Regions from separate parts of the Bacillus sp. JK106 genome, predicted to be linked through region 3. Evidence: riboswitches for the same ligand, from Rfam matches in the RefSeq annotation. Region 3 holds a riboswitch; each other region holds the start of a gene.

The links. A riboswitch is a leader RNA that binds a small molecule or an ion and turns the genes downstream of it on or off. The one in region 3 is predicted to bind S-adenosylmethionine.
Region 1: linked by a shared signal. The riboswitch ahead of ACWJJS_RS10530 (2-hydroxyacid dehydrogenase) and the one ahead of metE (5-methyltetrahydropteroyltriglutamate--homocysteine S-methyltransferase) in region 3 are both predicted to bind S-adenosylmethionine.
Region 2: linked by a shared signal. The riboswitch ahead of ACWJJS_RS08885 (phosphoadenylyl-sulfate reductase) and the one ahead of metE (5-methyltetrahydropteroyltriglutamate--homocysteine S-methyltransferase) in region 3 are both predicted to bind S-adenosylmethionine.
Region 4: linked by a shared signal. The riboswitch ahead of ACWJJS_RS01070 (5-methyltetrahydropteroyltriglutamate--homocysteine S-methyltransferase) and the one ahead of metE (5-methyltetrahydropteroyltriglutamate--homocysteine S-methyltransferase) in region 3 are both predicted to bind S-adenosylmethionine.

Annotation. Positions count from the first base shown of each region.
Region 1 is NZ_JBSJQC010000003.1:44,784-48,995, reverse strand. It holds gene ACWJJS_RS10535 (molybdopterin oxidoreductase family protein) at 1-1,285, opposite strand, end outside; SAM riboswitch class I at 1,432-1,524, shown strand; gene ACWJJS_RS10530 (2-hydroxyacid dehydrogenase) at 1,647-2,663, shown strand; gene ACWJJS_RS10525 (FGGY-family carbohydrate kinase) at 2,656-4,122, shown strand; gene ACWJJS_RS10520 (RbtT/DalT/CsbX family MFS transporter) at 4,170-4,212, shown strand, end outside.
Region 2 is NZ_JBSJQC010000002.1:683,160-687,371, forward strand. It holds gene ACWJJS_RS08870 (dihydroorotate dehydrogenase) at 1-475, shown strand, start outside; gene pyrF (orotidine-5'-phosphate decarboxylase) at 444-1,163, shown strand; gene pyrE (orotate phosphoribosyltransferase) at 1,160-1,792, shown strand; SAM riboswitch class I at 1,894-1,998, shown strand; gene ACWJJS_RS08885 (phosphoadenylyl-sulfate reductase) at 2,126-2,827, shown strand; gene ACWJJS_RS08890 (inorganic phosphate transporter) at 2,840-3,904, shown strand; gene sat (sulfate adenylyltransferase) at 3,953-4,212, shown strand, end outside.
Region 3 is NZ_JBSJQC010000002.1:407,838-412,049, forward strand. It holds gene metE (5-methyltetrahydropteroyltriglutamate--homocysteine S-methyltransferase) at 1-2,038, opposite strand, end outside; SAM riboswitch class I at 2,122-2,276, opposite strand; gene ACWJJS_RS07710 (S8 family peptidase) at 2,416-3,375, opposite strand; gene ACWJJS_RS07715 (STAS domain-containing protein) at 3,595-4,212, shown strand, end outside.
Region 4 is NZ_JBSJQC010000001.1:207,579-211,790, forward strand. It holds gene ACWJJS_RS01065 (methyltransferase domain-containing protein) at 1-679, shown strand, start outside; gene ACWJJS_RS01070 (5-methyltetrahydropteroyltriglutamate--homocysteine S-methyltransferase) at 713-1,849, opposite strand; SAM riboswitch class I at 1,928-2,014, opposite strand; gene ACWJJS_RS01075 (LURP-one-related/scramblase family protein) at 2,098-2,574, opposite strand; gene ACWJJS_RS01080 (hypothetical protein) at 2,677-2,844, opposite strand; gene pepT (peptidase T) at 3,421-4,212, opposite strand, start outside.

The DNA.
Region 1 (4,212 bases), on a different contig from region 3:
GGAGCACGATATCCGCATATTTGGCGGTTTCCGTTAAAAATAAATCGTGAACGACTGTAAATAAATCCTCCCGCAGCAGGCCTTTTCTGACTTTATTCGCTTCCGGCGCAACCACTGCGGGATTCGTACCGTAAATAAACAGGGAGCGCACGGGCGGTTTTGTTTCTAAAAGAACGCTTCCGAGCCTGTTCATATTAAATGATCGCGGCTTCCGGCCGTAAAGCAGATCAGGCCGCTGGAGCGCTTGTCTGTTATAGTTTAATACCGCGCTGTTGTGCTTGATTGCGCCTCCTCCGGTGTTGAGCCACTGTCCTGTAACAGCCGGAAGGCAGGCGACGGTGCGGACGATCATTCCGCCATTGTCATGGTGCTGAATGCCGTTTCCAATCCTGATAAGGGAAGGGGAGGTTTCCCCGTACATTCTCGCAAGGCGTCTGATATCGTCGGCTTTAATGCCTGTAATAGAAGAAACCGTTTCCGGATCATAGTGTTTAACATGCGCTTTTAATTCTTCACTGCCTTCGGTGTATTCTGTGAGAAATGCTTCATCGTGAAGGTTTTCGTCGAATAAGACATGCATGATACCGAGGGCGAGTGCGGCATCTGTGCCGGGGCGAATGGGAATAAACCAATCGGCAAGCCGGCCGGTTTGGTTCTTATGTACATCGATAACGACAATTTTAGCCCCTTTTTTCCGGGCTTTTTGAGCAATCATGATTTGGTGCATATTCGTGCTGACGGCATTGATCCCCCAAAAAATAAAGAGCTTTGCATGTATGGTCTCCTCCGGATCAGTACCCGCTCCTTCTCCCATTGTATAGTTATAACCTTCAGATCCGGCTTTGCTGCAAATCGTCCGTTCGAGATGACTCGCTCCGAGACGATGGAAAAAACGGCGGTCCATTCCCTCTGCCGCCAGTTTTCCCATATTGCCGTAAAAGCTGTACGGAAGAATGCTTTCCGCTCCTTCTTCGGCAATAAGCTCTTTCCAGCGCGAACTGATCGTATTGATTGCTTCCTCCCAGGAAATAGGCGCAAACGCGGCTTCACCTTTTTTACCGATCCGTTTTAATGGAACGGTTACGCGCTTCTCATCATAAATACGCTCAGCCATGTGTCTGACTTTGTTGCAAATATTCCCTGATGTGACCGGGTGATCGGGGTCTCCCTGAATGTTAATGATTTTTCCGTCTTTTTTTGTCACAAGCAAGCCGCATTGATCGGGACAGTCTAGGGAGCACACCGACTTAAAGACCCCGTTCGGCTGTGTTGCAGCAGAATTCATAGCCCATTTCTCCTCTTTGTTTATAATGTAAGCATTATAACATTTCAAAATCGAACGTCAATTCAGAAAAAAGTGTTGACATCACGGAAAGACTTTTCTATGATGAGTTTATTCTTTTAAACAGCCTGACAATTTCATCATTTTATTTTCTATCCAGAGAGGTGGAGGGACTGGCCCTATGAAACCTCGGCAACATTTAATGTGCCAATTCCAGCAAGCGTATGCTTGAAAGATAGGAAAGAATGGTCTATACATATTTGTGCGCTTCAAGCGTATAAAGACGGTATATGAATCTCTTTCCTTCTTTGAGGAAAGAGATTTTTTTTATGAAAAAATTTATGTGAAAAGGATGTTTTGCACCATGACGGTTTTAATTACCGCGCCATATCACGACGAGGGGCTGAAGGAGCTGACTGAGCTGTTCGGCCGGACTGTGCACCGGCCGTGGAAGAAGCACGGCCGGGCCTATCGGGAAGATGAATTAATCCGAATGATTCAAGAGACAAACGCGTCGGGGCTTATTACCGAACTTGATGAGGTGTCTGAGCGTGTTATTGACATATTGCCGGATTCCGCTTTTATCGGTGTCTGCAGAGGGATGCCGTCTAATGTGGATATTGCGGCGGCGACTAAAAGAAAAATCCCCGTTTTCTTTACACCGGCCCGCAATGCCCAGGCCGTTGCTGAAATGTTTATCGGAAATGTGATTTCATTTTTGCGTCATACGTATTCTTCCCATCAGTGGCTGAAGGACGGGAAGTGGAATGGTGATTATTTGCAGGCTTACGTCAAATTCAGAGGAAATGAGCTGACGGGGAAAACAGTCGGCCTTATCGGTTTCGGTGCTGTCGGACAGAGAATCGCCCGGCTATTGGCCGCTTTTGATTGCAAGGTGCTTTACTATGATCCATTTGTCCGTCATGAAAACCGGGAGTATGAAAAAACGACGATTGAACGGGTATTTTCTGAAAGTGATATTGTTTCCGTTCACTTGCCGCGCACAGAAGAAACCATCGGCCTTATCGGCGCCCGGCACTTTCAATTGATGAAACAGGAAGCTGTTTTTGTCAATACGTCAAGAGCGGCGGTTACAGACAGGGAAGAGCTGCTGCGGGTGCTGAAAGAACGGCGGATTAAGGGAGCGATCCTTGACGTGTTTTATCATGAACCGCCTGAATCTTCTGATTATGATTTGATCTCTTTGCCGAATGTGTTCGCGACTCCCCATTTAGCGGGCGCAACATTTGAAGTGGAAGATCATCATGTGAAGATTTTAAATGAAGCGCTTTTCAAATGGAAACAAGATCAAACCTGCTCAATACGTGAACTTTATAACAAAAGAGAACTTGAAACGGAAGGAGGAGGCTGTAATGGCTGAACAAAAAGGCTACCTTGTATTTGACATCGGGACGGGGAATGCGCGAGTTGCGGTCGTGACTGCCGGCGGCGAAGTGACCGCGCTTGAAAGGGAAGACATTGAATATGTGACGGATCCGCTTTATCCGGACGGACGATATTTCTCACCGGAAGGGTTATGGATGCAAATCAGCGCTATGGCAAGAAAGGCTATTGCCAAGAGCCCTCATATTACATTGATCGGAATCACCTCAACAAGCCAGAGGCAGGGAATCGTTCTGATCAATAAAGATAAAAAGGCATTTCTCGGTCTGCCCAACATTGATAACAGAGGGCGTGAATGGGAAGGCGGGATTGAAGCAGAAGAAGAAGTGCATCAGCAAACCGGACGTCTTCCGAGCGCTTTATTTTCCGCCATGAAACTTGTCGGATTAAAAGCCAGACAGCCGTCTTTATGGAAAGAAGTGAAGTGCATCACAAGCGTCAGTGACTGGGTGACATTTGAGCTGAGCGGAATTTTAAGCTATGAACCGTCACAGGCTGCTGAAACACTGCTGTTTGACGTAAGGAAAAAGGCGTGGTCAGAGAAATTATGCAACATCTTCGGTGTGCCTTCTGCCATTCTTCCTTCACTCGTCCGATCTGGGGCGGTTGTCGGAATGTTAACGTTTAAGAAAGCGGCGGTGCTCGGTCTTTCTGAAAGAGTGCCTGTGATTGCAGGCGGGGGAGACACACAGCTTGCCATCAAAAGTGCAGATGCAAAGCCGGGAGATATCGTCATCGTATCCGGCACAACGACGCCGATTACAAAGATAACAGCGGAGACCGGAACCGAAAGTTTAGAGAATGCATGGCTGAATTGCCATACAGAAGAAGGTCAATGGCTTCTTGAAACGAATCCGGGTGTAACAGGACTCAATTATCAAAAATTAAAATCCATTTTTTATCCGAATGAATCCTACAGCGTCATGGAACGGGAAATCGCAAGTCTGCCGAAACATGATCATGCCTGTATTTCTGCGTTAGGCTCCTATTTATCGCCTGAGAAAAACGCACTGGCAAAAGGCGGATTTATATTTGACGCTCCCCTGTCCCAAAACTTAAGCAGAGCCCATTTTGTTAAAGCCGCACTGCTGGAAATCGCTTTTTCAATCAAATGGAACTATGAGGCGTTAACAGAGGCGGCTTCCTTTTCACAAGATTATGTGAAGGTGTGCGGCGGCGGTTTCCAAAGTGATGCTTTGACGCAGTTTCTTGCTAACCTTCTTCAAAAGAAAATCTATAAGAGAGAGGGGTTCAGCCAGGCATCCGCAATGGGAGCGGTGATGATTTGCAACGAAGCTCTCGGTGTGAAAGCAGAGCTTTCGACCCGCACAAAGATAATTGAGCCGGAAGCGGATCAGACGGATCTCTTCCTATATGAAGAATGGAAACATACGCAAAAATTATTTACTCATTTTCAGCCGGCGGTGAAAGCCTGACTTGGGGATGAGATGACAACATGAAAGATTGCTGAGGAGGAACAAAAATGCTTAATAAAATAGGAATTCCAAAACAGCTCGCCTGGGGAT
Region 2 (4,212 bases), 280 kb from region 3:
AGTTTCCGCAGTGCCTGTGTATGTGAAGCTTTCGCCTAATGTCGCAAACATAACCGAAATTGCCAAAGCGATTGAAGCGGCCGGTGCTGACGGTCTGACGATGATTAATACACTCATCGGGATGAGGCTCGACCTCAAGACCGGACGGCCGATTTTAGCAAATAAAACGGGCGGACTGTCAGGCCCGGCGATCAAACCGGTCGCCATCCGGATGGTATACGAAGTCAGCCAGGCCGTTCAAATTCCGATTATCGGGATGGGCGGCGTTCAGACCGCAGAGGATGCATTAGAATTTCTTCTTGCGGGAGCGAGTGCGGTTGCCGTCGGTACAGCAAACTTCGTCAATCCGTTCGTCTGCCCGGAAATCATAGAACAGCTCCCCCGTGTGCTGCGCCAACACGGCTTTCAATCTGTAAGTGAATGCATCGGAAGGAGCTGGAAACATGAAAAACAACCTGCCCATCATCGCGCTTGATTTTGCATCAGGGGAAGAGACTTTAACGTTTTTAGACTTGTTTGAAAAGGAAAGGCTTTTTGTCAAAACGGGGATGGAACTTTTTTATCAGGAAGGCCCCGCCATCATTCACCAATTAAAAGAACGGAACTGTGATATATTTTTAGATTTAAAGCTTCATGATATCCCGACTACGGTCAATAAAGCGATGAAGCGGCTGGCCCGCCTCGGCGTTGATCTCGTCAATGTGCATGCGGCAGGGGGCGCACGCATGATGCGCGCGGCCCTTGAGGGGCTTGAAGAAGGCACGCCGGCAGGCAGAAAACGCCCGTCTTTAATCGCGGTGACTCAGCTGACCAGCACTTCAGAGCAGGTGGCGAAGGAAGAGCTTCTGCTGCAAAAGCCGCTGTTAGAAACGGTTGTGCACTACGGCAAAATGGCGGAAGAGTGCGGGCTGGACGGAGTGGTATGTTCGGTCCATGAAACAAAAGCCATTTATGAAGCGGTCCGGCCTTCATTTCTGACAGTCACGCCGGGCATCCGCACGGCCAGTGACGCAGCTGACGATCAAGTCCGGACGGCGACTCCGTCATTTGCGAAAGAAAACGGTTCGTCAGCCATCGTCGTGGGCCGCTCAATTACAAAAGCGGAAAACCCCGTTAAAGCATATGAAGCAATTAAACTGGAATGGGAGGGCGTTCGCCGATGAAACAGGCTATCGCAAAACATCTATTACACATTGAAGCTGTCTTTTTACGTCCGAATGAGCCGTTTACGTGGGCGAGCGGCATTTTATCACCGATCTATTGTGACAACCGTCTGACATTGTCGTATCCAAAAGTGAGAAATGATGTGGCGGACGGGCTCGGCAAACTGCTGAAGGAGCATTTCCCCGAGGCGGAGATGATCGCGGGCACTGCAACGGCGGGCATTCCGCATGCTGCGCTTCTCGCAGACCGTACAGGCGTGCCGATGTGCTACGTCAGAAGCAAACCGAAAGCGCACGGCAAAGGAAATCAAATAGAAGGCGCCATTAAGAAAGGACAAAAAACAGTCGTGATTGAAGACTTGATTTCTACCGGAGGCAGCGTGCTTGAAGCTGCGGCGGCCCTTCAAAGAGAGGGCGCGGAAGTCCTAGGCGTCATTTCCATTTTTACATACGGACTGCCGAAAGCAAAAGAAGCCTTTAAAAAAGCGGGTCTTCCTTATTACTCGTTAACCGATTATGACACGCTGATTGAAGTCGCGCTTGAAAACGGAACGATTCATTCAGCTGACATTGAAAAACTGAAATCATGGAAACTGAATCCCGAGTCAAAAGATTGGTTTAAAAAATAATGACAATAAAAACAGGCCTCAGGGCCTGTTTTATTATTCCTATCAAAAAACTCGGGTTGACTTCTGTTAGAATTGTGCTAAAATTTAGTACAAATCTAAAAAGCTTATCAAGAGCGGCTGAGGGACTGGACCGATGACGCCCGGCAACCTGCGTGTATTGCAAGGTGCCGCATCCAGAAAAATGCACAGCATTTTGAAGATAAGGGCTATACCGGGTCACTGTCTTTCATTCCGCTGGATTGAAAGTTTTTTATATGAAAAAAAGATTGAGGGATAAGACAACCGGCAGAGAACAACAGCTGTTTGATTGTCTCCGGGAGGAGGAAAGAAAAAATGCTAACGTATGACACATGGGAGGAACCGGCGATTACATTTCCGGAAGACGATTCCTATAAAGGCGCGCTGTCCGTTTTAAAATGGGCATACGGCCACTACGGAGACCAGCTTGTTTACGCGTGCAGCTTCGGGATTGAGGGCATCGTCCTGATCGATTTAATTTCTAAAGTAAAGAAAGACGCGGAAATCGTGTTTCTCGATACGGGTCTTCACTTTAAAGAAACATATGAAACGATCGAAAAAGTGAAAGAACGTTACCCGGGGCTGAACATTATCCTGAAAAAGCCCAGCCTTACTCTCGAGGAACAGGCCGAGGCTCACGGAGATAAACTGTGGGAAAGAGAACCGAACCAGTGCTGCTACATCAGAAAAATTCTGCCGTTAAGAGAAGCACTCGCAGGGCATCCGGCATGGCTGTCCGGCCTTCGCCGGGATCAAGGGCCGAGCCGGGCGAATACGAATTTCCTGAATAAAGACGACAAGTTTCAATCGATTAAAGTATGCCCGCTGATCCATTGGACATGGAAAGACATCTGGAGATATACTTCCAAGCATGAGCTGGATTACAATATCCTCCATGATCAGGGGTATCCGAGCATCGGCTGTGAACCGTGCACTTCACCTGCGTTTACCGCGGAAGATTTGCGGAGCGGCAGATGGAACGGCATGGCGAAAACCGAATGCGGACTGCATGAATAAAGGAGCTGCCCGATGGAATTAGCCGCTATTTTATTCTGCCTGTTTTTTGCCATGAATATCGGAGCCAGCGGAGCCGCGGCATCAATGGGAGTCGCTTACGGGTCCGGCGCCGTTAAAAAGAAAACATATGCGCTGATCATCTGCGCGGCCGGAGTCCTGTCAGGGGCGGTTATCGGCGGCGGTGAAGTCGTTAAGACGATCAGCGGCGGAATCATTCCCGAACAAACCATTACGCTCACCATTGTCTGCATTATAATCGGAGCGGCGGCGCTATCGTTATTCACGGCGAATGTGCTCGGCATTCCGCTGTCGACGAGTGAGGTCACTGTCGGGGCGATTGTCGGTGTCGGCGTCGCGTACAAAGTATTGTTTTTACAGCATCTTTTGGTCATCGTGATTTTTTGGGTGCTCGTACCGTTCGTCGCGTTCTGTTTCACCTTTCTCGTATCGAAGGTATTCAGTTCTCTGAATATTCGAGTCATTTCGAAACGGAAACAGAAGATTTTAGGGATTGTGCTGCTTTTTGCGGGGTTTTGGGAAGCTTTTTCAGCCGGAATGAACAATGTCGCAAATGCGGTGGGCCCTTTGGTGGCTGCGGGCGTACTCAGCGTGTCAAAAGGAACGCTGTACGGAGGCATCTTTGTCGCTCTCGGCGCTCTGCTTTTAGGACGTAAAGTGCTTGAAACCAACGGGAAAAAGATTACGAGATTTTCAGCCGGAGAAGGCATACTGCTTTCAGGAACCGGCGCGGGGCTTGTCATTATCAGTTCCGTCTTCGGTCTGCCGGTCCCATTGGCGCAAGTCACATCATCATCAATTATCGGTATCGGAATGGCCAAAAACGGGCCGAACGTTTTTCATAAAGAAGTCGTGAAAACGATGCTCAAAGTTTGGGTCGTTTCGCCGTTTTTGTCACTGTCGATTTCGTATCTGCTTGTCTCCCTGCTGTTAAAAGGAGATTACTATTCCATCTTTATGATGGCCAGCGTGCTTTTGGCAGCTGGCGGAGCCGCCAGTCTGATGAAAGCCATCCGAAAAGAGAAACGCTCTGTCCATGAACAAGGCGGGGGCATTTAACTATTAATCTGAGTTTATTTATCTGTTAACTGGGAGGAATCATGTATTATGAGTTTAGCACCGCACGGAGGAACATTAATTAATCGGGTGAATGAGCAGTATGATCTTACACCCGTCCACAAAGAAATTGAGCTTGATTTGATTTCGTTCGCTGATTTAGAGCTGATCGGAATCGGGGGGTACAGCCCGATTGAAGGATTTTTCACAGAAAAAGATTACGTGTCAGTCGTTGAAAATATGCGTCTGGCATCAGGGGTTGTCTGGTCCCTGCCGATCACGCTTCCGGTCGATTCAGAAAAAGCGGCTGA
Region 3 (4,212 bases):
ACTCTAAAAATCCTCCGTGGCTTCTGCTGTGTTCGATTGTAATGACATCCGCGTCAAGATCATTGATCGTATCTACGATATCTTCAAAGTTGCTGTAACACATATGCGTATGAATCTGCGTCTCGTTTCGCACAGAAGATGTCGTTAACCGGAATGCTTCTGCGGCCCAAGTTAAATATTCATCCCAATCCTGCGTTTTTAACGGCAGTCCTTCGCGGAGCGCGGGTTCATCCACTTGGATAATCTGAATACCGGCATCTTCAAGCGCTTTTACTTCTTTTCTGAGCGCAAGCCCGATCTGGAAGGCGATTTCTTTTCTTGAAATATCCACACGCGGGAATGACCAGTTTAAGATGGTGACAGGTCCCGTCAGCATGCCTTTCATGTGTTTTTCAGTCAGCGATTGGGCGTAGACCGTATCTTTTACCGTCATCGGTTCGATAAATTCGACATCTCCGAAAATGACAGGCGGACGTACGCAGCGTGAACCGTAAGACTGGACCCACGCATATTTCGTAAAGGCGAACCCGGCCAGTTTTTCACCGAAGTATTCGACCATATCCGTCCGCTCAAATTCTCCGTGAACGAGCACGTCTAAGCCGATTTCTTCCTGAATGTCAACCCAGCGCTTCGTTTCCGCATTAATAAAGGCTTGGTACTGTTCATCCGTCCAATCTTTTTTCCGCCATTTTTGCCGTGCGCTCCGCACCTCGGCAGATTGAGGGAAGCTTCCGATTGTCGTCGTCGGCAGAAGAGGAAGACCGAGTGATTCATTCTGCAGCGCCAATCGTTCTTCAAAGCTTGCCGGACGGGAGAAGTCTTTTTCCGTCAGCTGATTCAGCTCTTCTTTTTGAGCTGAGTTCGCTCCTGTTGCGAATGCTTTTAAAGCCTTAAGTGCCGCTTTTGATTCTTCGATCTGCTCACTGACGGCCGCTTTGCCGGACAGAAGCCCTTCTTTTAAGACGCCGAGTTCCGCCAGTTTTTCTTTAGCGTATGACAGGCCGTTCAGCAAATCCTTTTCAAGATGCTCGTCAGGGTGTTTCGCCACCGGCACGTGCAGAAGGCTGCTTGAAGGCTGAATCCATAACTCCTCAACATCAGCGTGGCTGAGGATATCCAAAGCCGCATCAAGGCGTTCTTCAACATCAATTTTCCAAATGTTCCGGCCGTCGACCACACCGGCTGCCAGCACTTTATCTTTCGGGAAGCCGTGCTTTTTCAATTGCTCAAGGTTTCTGCCTTTATCATGCACGAAATCAAGTCCGATTCCCTGTACAGGATAAGAAACGAGTTCTTCATATGCATCAACCGAATCAAAGTATGTCTGCAGGAGGACATTCAGCCCTGAGAGCTCTTTTGTGATCGCTTCATAGAGGTCTTTGGCGGCGCGGACGTCTTCAGAAGAAGCTGTCACAAGGGCAGGCTCATCAATCTGAACCCATTTGACGCCTTCTGCTTCAAGTTCTTTCAGAAGCTGCACATAAAGAGGAACAAGGCGTTTTTGAATCGCTTTCGCTTCTGATTCTTCGTATCCTTTCGCAAGCGTGACGAATGTATACGGACCGACGATGACAGGTTTCGTTTCCGCTCCGAATTCTTCTTTAATCCGGCGGTAGTCATCAAGCTGTTTATTTCTCGTCAGACGGAATTCAATACTTTCGTCATATTCAGGAACGATGTAATGGTAGTTGGTATTGAACCATTTCGTCATTTCACTGGAAACGGCGTCTTTTACACCGCGGGCAATCGCAAAGTATGTATCAACGGGATCCGTGATGCTGCGGAATCTCTCCGGAATCCAGTTAAAGCTGACGGCGGTATCAAGCACATGGTCATAATGGGTGAAATCAGAGACCGGCACGATATCGATATGTTGGTCAAGCTGGGTTTTGACAGCTGATAAGAATAAGCCGTCAAGCTCTTTAAGAAACGTTTCTTTATCAGTGTTTCCTTTCCAATAAGCCTCAAGTGCTTTTTTCCATTCTCTGTTCAAGCCGATTCTCGGAAAACCGAGGTTCGAAGTTTTGATTGTTGTCATTAAGTCTCCTCCTTTAAGTGAGATGTAACAAAAAAGCCTCTTTCTCATGAGAGAAAGAGGCTTTAACTTCAAAATGCAAGCCTCTCTTATCTCTCAGATCACGTCTGATGGAATTAGCACCGTGCCTTATGAGACAATTGTCTCGGCGCAAAAATCACGCGCCCCATTTCACAATGGAATTACGGTCGGTTGCTGTTGGGGTCAAAAGGCCAATCCCTCGCCCAACTCTCGATAAGAGAAAGTATTTCAATTTTTTTGAAAAGTTACATCATTTGTTGGTTATCTTATCAGCTTATTCAGATCACTGTCAATAGAAAATCTCACAATTTAAAAATTGGTGATGTGACAAACTGATCAATCATTATACGAGAAAAATATCAGAAAGACAGCAGCTGTGCCTGTTCGGCTCTTTCCATCAGCACTTCAGGCGCGTCTAAATACAGAAATCCGTTCCCGGCCAATGTTTTGGCGATGTCCAAAGGAAGGGTCCGCCGCACGAGCTGGGCGTAGACTTCAGCCTCAGAAAGCGTCCGCTGAAACGCGTCCTGTTCAAGCCCTTTTATTAAGGCAAGCGCTCCGCTCACATGCGGGGCGGCCATTGAAGTGCCCGTCAGCTTCCCGTATTTATGGTTGGGAAGGGTGGAGAGAATATTTTCTCCCGGAGCCACCAGGTCAATCTCTTTATTAGCGTTTGAAAATTCAGACGATTTACGGGCGATTGAGACTGATCCGACTGCGATCACTTCGTTGTAAGCGGCCGGATACGACAGTTCCTCTGTACGCTCGTCTCCGTCGCCTTCGTTTCCTGCCGCGCAAACGACCAGAACACCGCTGTTTACCGCATTTGTGACGGCTTCTTTCAATTCAGGCACATCGTTCGGCCCGCCGAGTGACATGGAAATAATGTCCGCCTTTTGTTCAACGGCGTAGTTGATGCCGTTAATGATCCATTCGTATTTGCCGCTGCCGTTTTGACCGCCGAGAACTTTAACGATTAAAAGGCTTGCTTCCGGCGCGACACCCGAAATTCCGCCGTTTGAATCATTGGCGGCAATCGTTCCGGAAACGTGTGTCCCGTGTCCGTTGTAATCGGAAATCACGTCTTCTTTGCCTCCGTCATCATCGGTGAAGTTTTTCCCGCCGACAATCCGGTCTTTCAAATCAGGATGATTGATGTCGCAGCCTGTGTCAAGCACCGCGATTTTAATATCCTTGCCTTTAAACCCTTTTGCCCACAACTCTGGCGCCTTAATCACTTTAATCCCCTCAGGAAGCTCGTTCACATCCATGATCTGTTCATCCGTGACATAAGGAATCAAATGCATTTCACCATTCATAAAAAAGCCCTCCTTTTTTATGCTTGCGAGTGGATACAAGGGTGTTGCTACTATTTTATGGCAGAGCATGCCGGCCGGAAAGAGTCATTTGAAGCATTTTCATAAAAAAGGCGTAATCTATCGTACTAAAAAATTTCAAATAAATGGATAGTTTAACAGCTTTCATTTTCATTCATGACCCGCTGACGCTATAATTGGAAATGGGAAAGGAGAAGAGATATGAAGATAAGTGAAGCATTATACAGCTATTTTTCAGAACAAGTGGATCAAATTGCGAAAGAGTGGATCGAAACGATGGAAGATTCGGATCCTAATTCGATTTATTCTTTGACAAATCCCGTCATCACAGAAGAACTGACGGAGCAGGATAAAGAATTTTACCGGCATATTAATAAAATGTATATCATGCCGGAAAAAGAATTTTTAGAAGAGTTCGAGCGGTGGGTGATTGAGCTTGCGAAAGACCAGAAGCATCTGGATACTCCCGTCCAGTATGTGGTCCGTGAATTCATGAGAAACCGGAGACTATACATCAGTTATTATGATGCGTTTGCCGATAAACATGAATCTTCGTTTGCTCAGGGAGAAAGGAAGAAATGGGAGAATTTAATTGCACAAGTATTTGATTTTACGATTTACACGTTTGTCGATCATGCTGAGCATAACTCAAAAATGCAGCTGAATGCGCAAAGAGAAATGATTTTGGAGTTAAGCTCGCCGGTTATCACGCTGAGCAAACGGACGGCGCTGCTGCCGCTTGTCGGCGATATTGACACGGAGCGCGCCAAATTCATTCTTGAGAATACGCTGAGCACATGTGCAAAACGGCTGATTGAA
Region 4 (4,212 bases), on a different contig from region 3:
CGAAGCGAGACGCGCTCTTTTTGACAGCCGGGAATTTTTTGGGCCGGTTCAAAAGGAGATCGCCGCCATCATCAGCCGCATTCAATCTCCGCAAACAACGGCGGCGATATTGGATGCGGGATGCGGAGAAGGCACTCATTTAGCCGCCGTATGCAAATGGCTTCAGCCCGCTTTTTCCGTGACGGGAATCGGCATTGATCTCTCGAAAGAAGGTGTGCTGCATGCCGCAAAGGCCTTCGGGGATCATTTTGTTTTTGCCGTCGCTGATGTGGCGGATGCGCCGTTTGCCGACAGCTGTTTTGATATCGTGATGTCTGTTTTATCACCTTGGAATTACAAGGAATGCAGCAGGCTTTTACGAAAGGGCGGCACAGTCATTAAAGCGGTGCCGCGGCGTGATTATTTGAAGGAAGTAAGGGAATTCTTCTTCGGAGACAGTCCTCGGCGGAATGACACCGCCGATTCTGCGGCCGGACGATTCCAAGCGGGCTTTCAAACCTTTGAGCGCAAACGGCTGTGTTACACGAAGACCTTATTGCAGCCTGACCTTGAGCGGCTTGTGAAAATGACGCCCTTAACATGGAAATGTACTGATGAAAGCATCCGGCGGTTTATCAGCCGGAAAGCGGCGGATATTACGATAGATATCGATATTTTAATCGGAACCGGTCCTCTGTAAACAGAAAAGACACGCTGATCGCGTGTCTTTTTTTTATTTCCAGACTTCACCGGCAATGTTGACGACATGACGAAGTTTCGCCCATTGCTGTTCTTCTGTGATCAGGTTTCCTTCCTCAGTGGAGGCGAATCCGCATTGCGGGCTGAGGCAAAGCTGATCCAGGTTGACATATTGTGAAGCTTCTTCAATCCGGCGTTTAATCGCGTCCTTGTCTTCAAGTTCGCCATGTTTTGATGTAATCAATCCAAGCACAAGCTGAAGATCAGAGCGTTTGACATAGCGGAGCGGTTCAAAGCCGCCGGAGCGGGAATCATCATATTCCAGGAACAATCCGTCAAGGTCAAGCCCGTCAAAAATCGTTTCAGCCGCTGCATCATAGCCGCCTTCAGCCGTCCATGTGGATTGGAAGTTGCCGCGGCAGATATGCATCGTAACCTTCAGATCGTCAGGGCGGTCCTTGATCGCGTCATTAATGGAAGCGGCAAACAGCTTGCGCAGCTCATCCGGCGTTGTGCCGAAATCTTCAATCTGACGAAGCCCCGCTTCCGATAAGAAAACGGCCCATGCGGTGTCATCAAGCTGAAGGTAGCGGCACCCGGCGTCATAGAAAGCTTGAATCGCTTTTTTATACGCTTTTGACACATCGTGCTGAAATTGTTTGTAATCATTCTGATACGCCGCTTTTTCCAATTTTCCGCGGAAAAACAGCATATTCGGGCTTGGAATCGTCATTTTTGGAACAGCATCGCCGGCAATGCTGTGCAGGAATTTATAATCTTCGAGCATCGGATGCTGAGAAAAATCAATATCTCCCGTTACTTTAATGCCGCGCGCTTTCGTCTGTACGTTGTGAAACTGAATGCCGCTTTCAGGCGTAAATGCCTCAACCCCGTCTAAATTTTCGAGAAAATCAAAATGCCACCAGGCACGGCGGAATTCGCCGTCAGTCACGACATTGAGGCCGGTTTCTTTCTGCTTTTCCACGCTGCGGATGATTTCTCTGTTTTCGATTTCGCGCAGCTGTTCTGCTGAAATCTCACCTGCCGCTCTTTGCAGGCGGGCTTGCTTCACAGCCGCCGGCCGCAGCAGGCTTCCGACCTGATCTGCGCGAAACGGCGGGTTTTTTCTTAGAAGAGTATGCAATGGTTGTTCTGTGTTTTGCTGTGACATGAACGATTCCTTCTTTCCTGATGAAATATAAAAAAACTCTTCCCTCGGATAGGGAAGAGCTTGCGTCCGCAAATCTCAACCTTATCTTCAGGATTTAGCACCATTCTGCTGAACAGCGGTTGCCGGGTATCATAGGGCCAGTCCCTCCACCTCTCTTGATAAGGAAATATGCTATTTTTCAGAATAAACTGTAATACTCTAATCTTAGTATGTTTTCTCATATTGTCAATATATTTCGATAAATATTTTTATTTGTCACCCTCAAATAGAATCATATCTATCACGATGGCGATCGCAAGACAAAGAGCAATATCCTCTTCCTTTTCAATCTGCAAATGATAGGAATCGCCCCAGCTCATCCATGATTTGGTGACGGTCATCCGGTTTGATTTTCCGTCTGTCACTTGAAAATTCCGCCCCCACACATCGCCGGTAAGGTCCCAGCCGACCCCGGAAATTTCAAATTTCGGTTTGAAAAACGTGACTTTCTTGATGACTTGGCAGACGGGTTTGCCGCTGACGGAAATCTCGTAACGGGGAACGAGCGACATCAGTTTCTGATTGACGCTGGCGAGCGTGCGGCCGTCCAAATCAGTCAGCTTCAGTTCATCACCGAATGAAAACAGCTTTCCTTCAACATTGTAGACTTCTTTTCCGCTTTCAAGAAACACTTGAAAACGATTCTTAAACGTAAACATTCGCTCTTTGATGTAAAAATGGTACATAAAAAAACTCCTTTTTTATGTTGTACGAAAAAAGGAGGCGGAAGGTTTCATATCGGCCGGGTGCATAAAAAAAGGCTGCCGATTTTGCGGCAGCTGTCGTTTTTATGATAGCGGCATCCGGCGTTTTTGACGGATCGCATTTAAATCAATGATGTTATTCGTGTCGGCAGCTGTCACCAGCGGGCTTGTCTTTGGCGTTTTCCGGCGGTTGTCCTTACTGAAAGAGAAAACAAGATACCCTGTCAAAGCAGCGAAAATAAGTAGCATCATTTTACATACCTCCCAAAAAAAGTTTTGGTATTATTATTGTACGAAAAAACAAACGAAAAGTATTCAAACAATTGTCACTTTTTTAAAAAATAACGTCATTTTCCGTAAAAATGACTATGGGTTGAAGAAATTTTGCTCTTGTTGTGGTTCTATAGATTGTATCGGCTGATGGATGATCATCGTTTATATAACTTTTTCACTATTTTTTGTAAGTGTCTAATTAACTACTTCAGTGTTTTCGTTTGCCTTGTGTTATTCAGTACCCTAAAAAACCTTATGATATGCAAAATAACTGCTTCTAACAGATGACTGCGAGTTGACAGCGCTTTCTTTATTTTTTTAAAGAAAACGAGATGTTATCTTAAAAAAATCGTTTGAACATTTTCCGCAGTTTTTTAAAAGGGTTTGATTTTGTCTCCAGTACACGCGGGTCTTTTAAGGTTTTTTTCAATTCTTTCGCTACAGTCCCTCTTGCCATAGTCTTCACTCCTTCTTTCCATTTCATACCTTATATACGGAAAGAAAGAAGGAAAGGTTTCATGTGAAAGAAAAAAACCAAAGCAGGGGGCTTTGGTTTTAAGCGCGCTCTTCAAAGAGCCTGGCGATTTCAACAATGACGTTTACCGCCTTTTCCATATGATCGACGGAAATGTATTCATATTTTCCGTGGAAGTTTTGGCCGCCCGTGAAAACGTTCGGTGTCGGCAGTCCCATGTAAGAGAGCTGTGAGCCGTCGGTTCCGCCCCGGATCGGTTCGATAATCGGTTCGATGTCGAGGTTTTTCATGGCTTGATACGCGACATCGACTATCTCTTTGACCGGTTCGATTTTTTCTCTCATGTTGTAATATTGATCACGCAGTTCAAGCTTGATGCTTTCCTTGCCGTATTTGGCCGCTAGCGCATCGGCGGTTTTCTGCATATATTCTTTTCGTTCTGCAAAGCGGTCTCTGTCAAAGTCTCTGATGATGTACGACAGGGCGGCTTCAGAAACGTCTCCGTCCATGGAAAGTAAATGATAGAAGCCTTCATACCCTTCCGTATATTCCGGCGCTTCTTCTTTCGGCAGCGCGTGATGAAATTCCATCGCGATTTTTGAAGCGTTGACCATTTTGTTTTTCGCCGTTCCCGGGTGGACGCTTTTTCCGTAACAAGTAAGCTTTGCGGCGGCTGCGTTAAAGCTTTCATATTGCAGTTCGCCGAGGGGGCCTCCGTCTATCGTGTAGGCGAATGCGGCGTTGAAGCGGCCGACATCGAATTTGTGAGGGCCTCTGCCGATTTCTTCATCGGGCGTGAACGCGACCCGGATCGTTCCGTGTTTGATGTCCGGATGTTTGATCAAGTACGCCATTGCCGTCATGATTTCGGC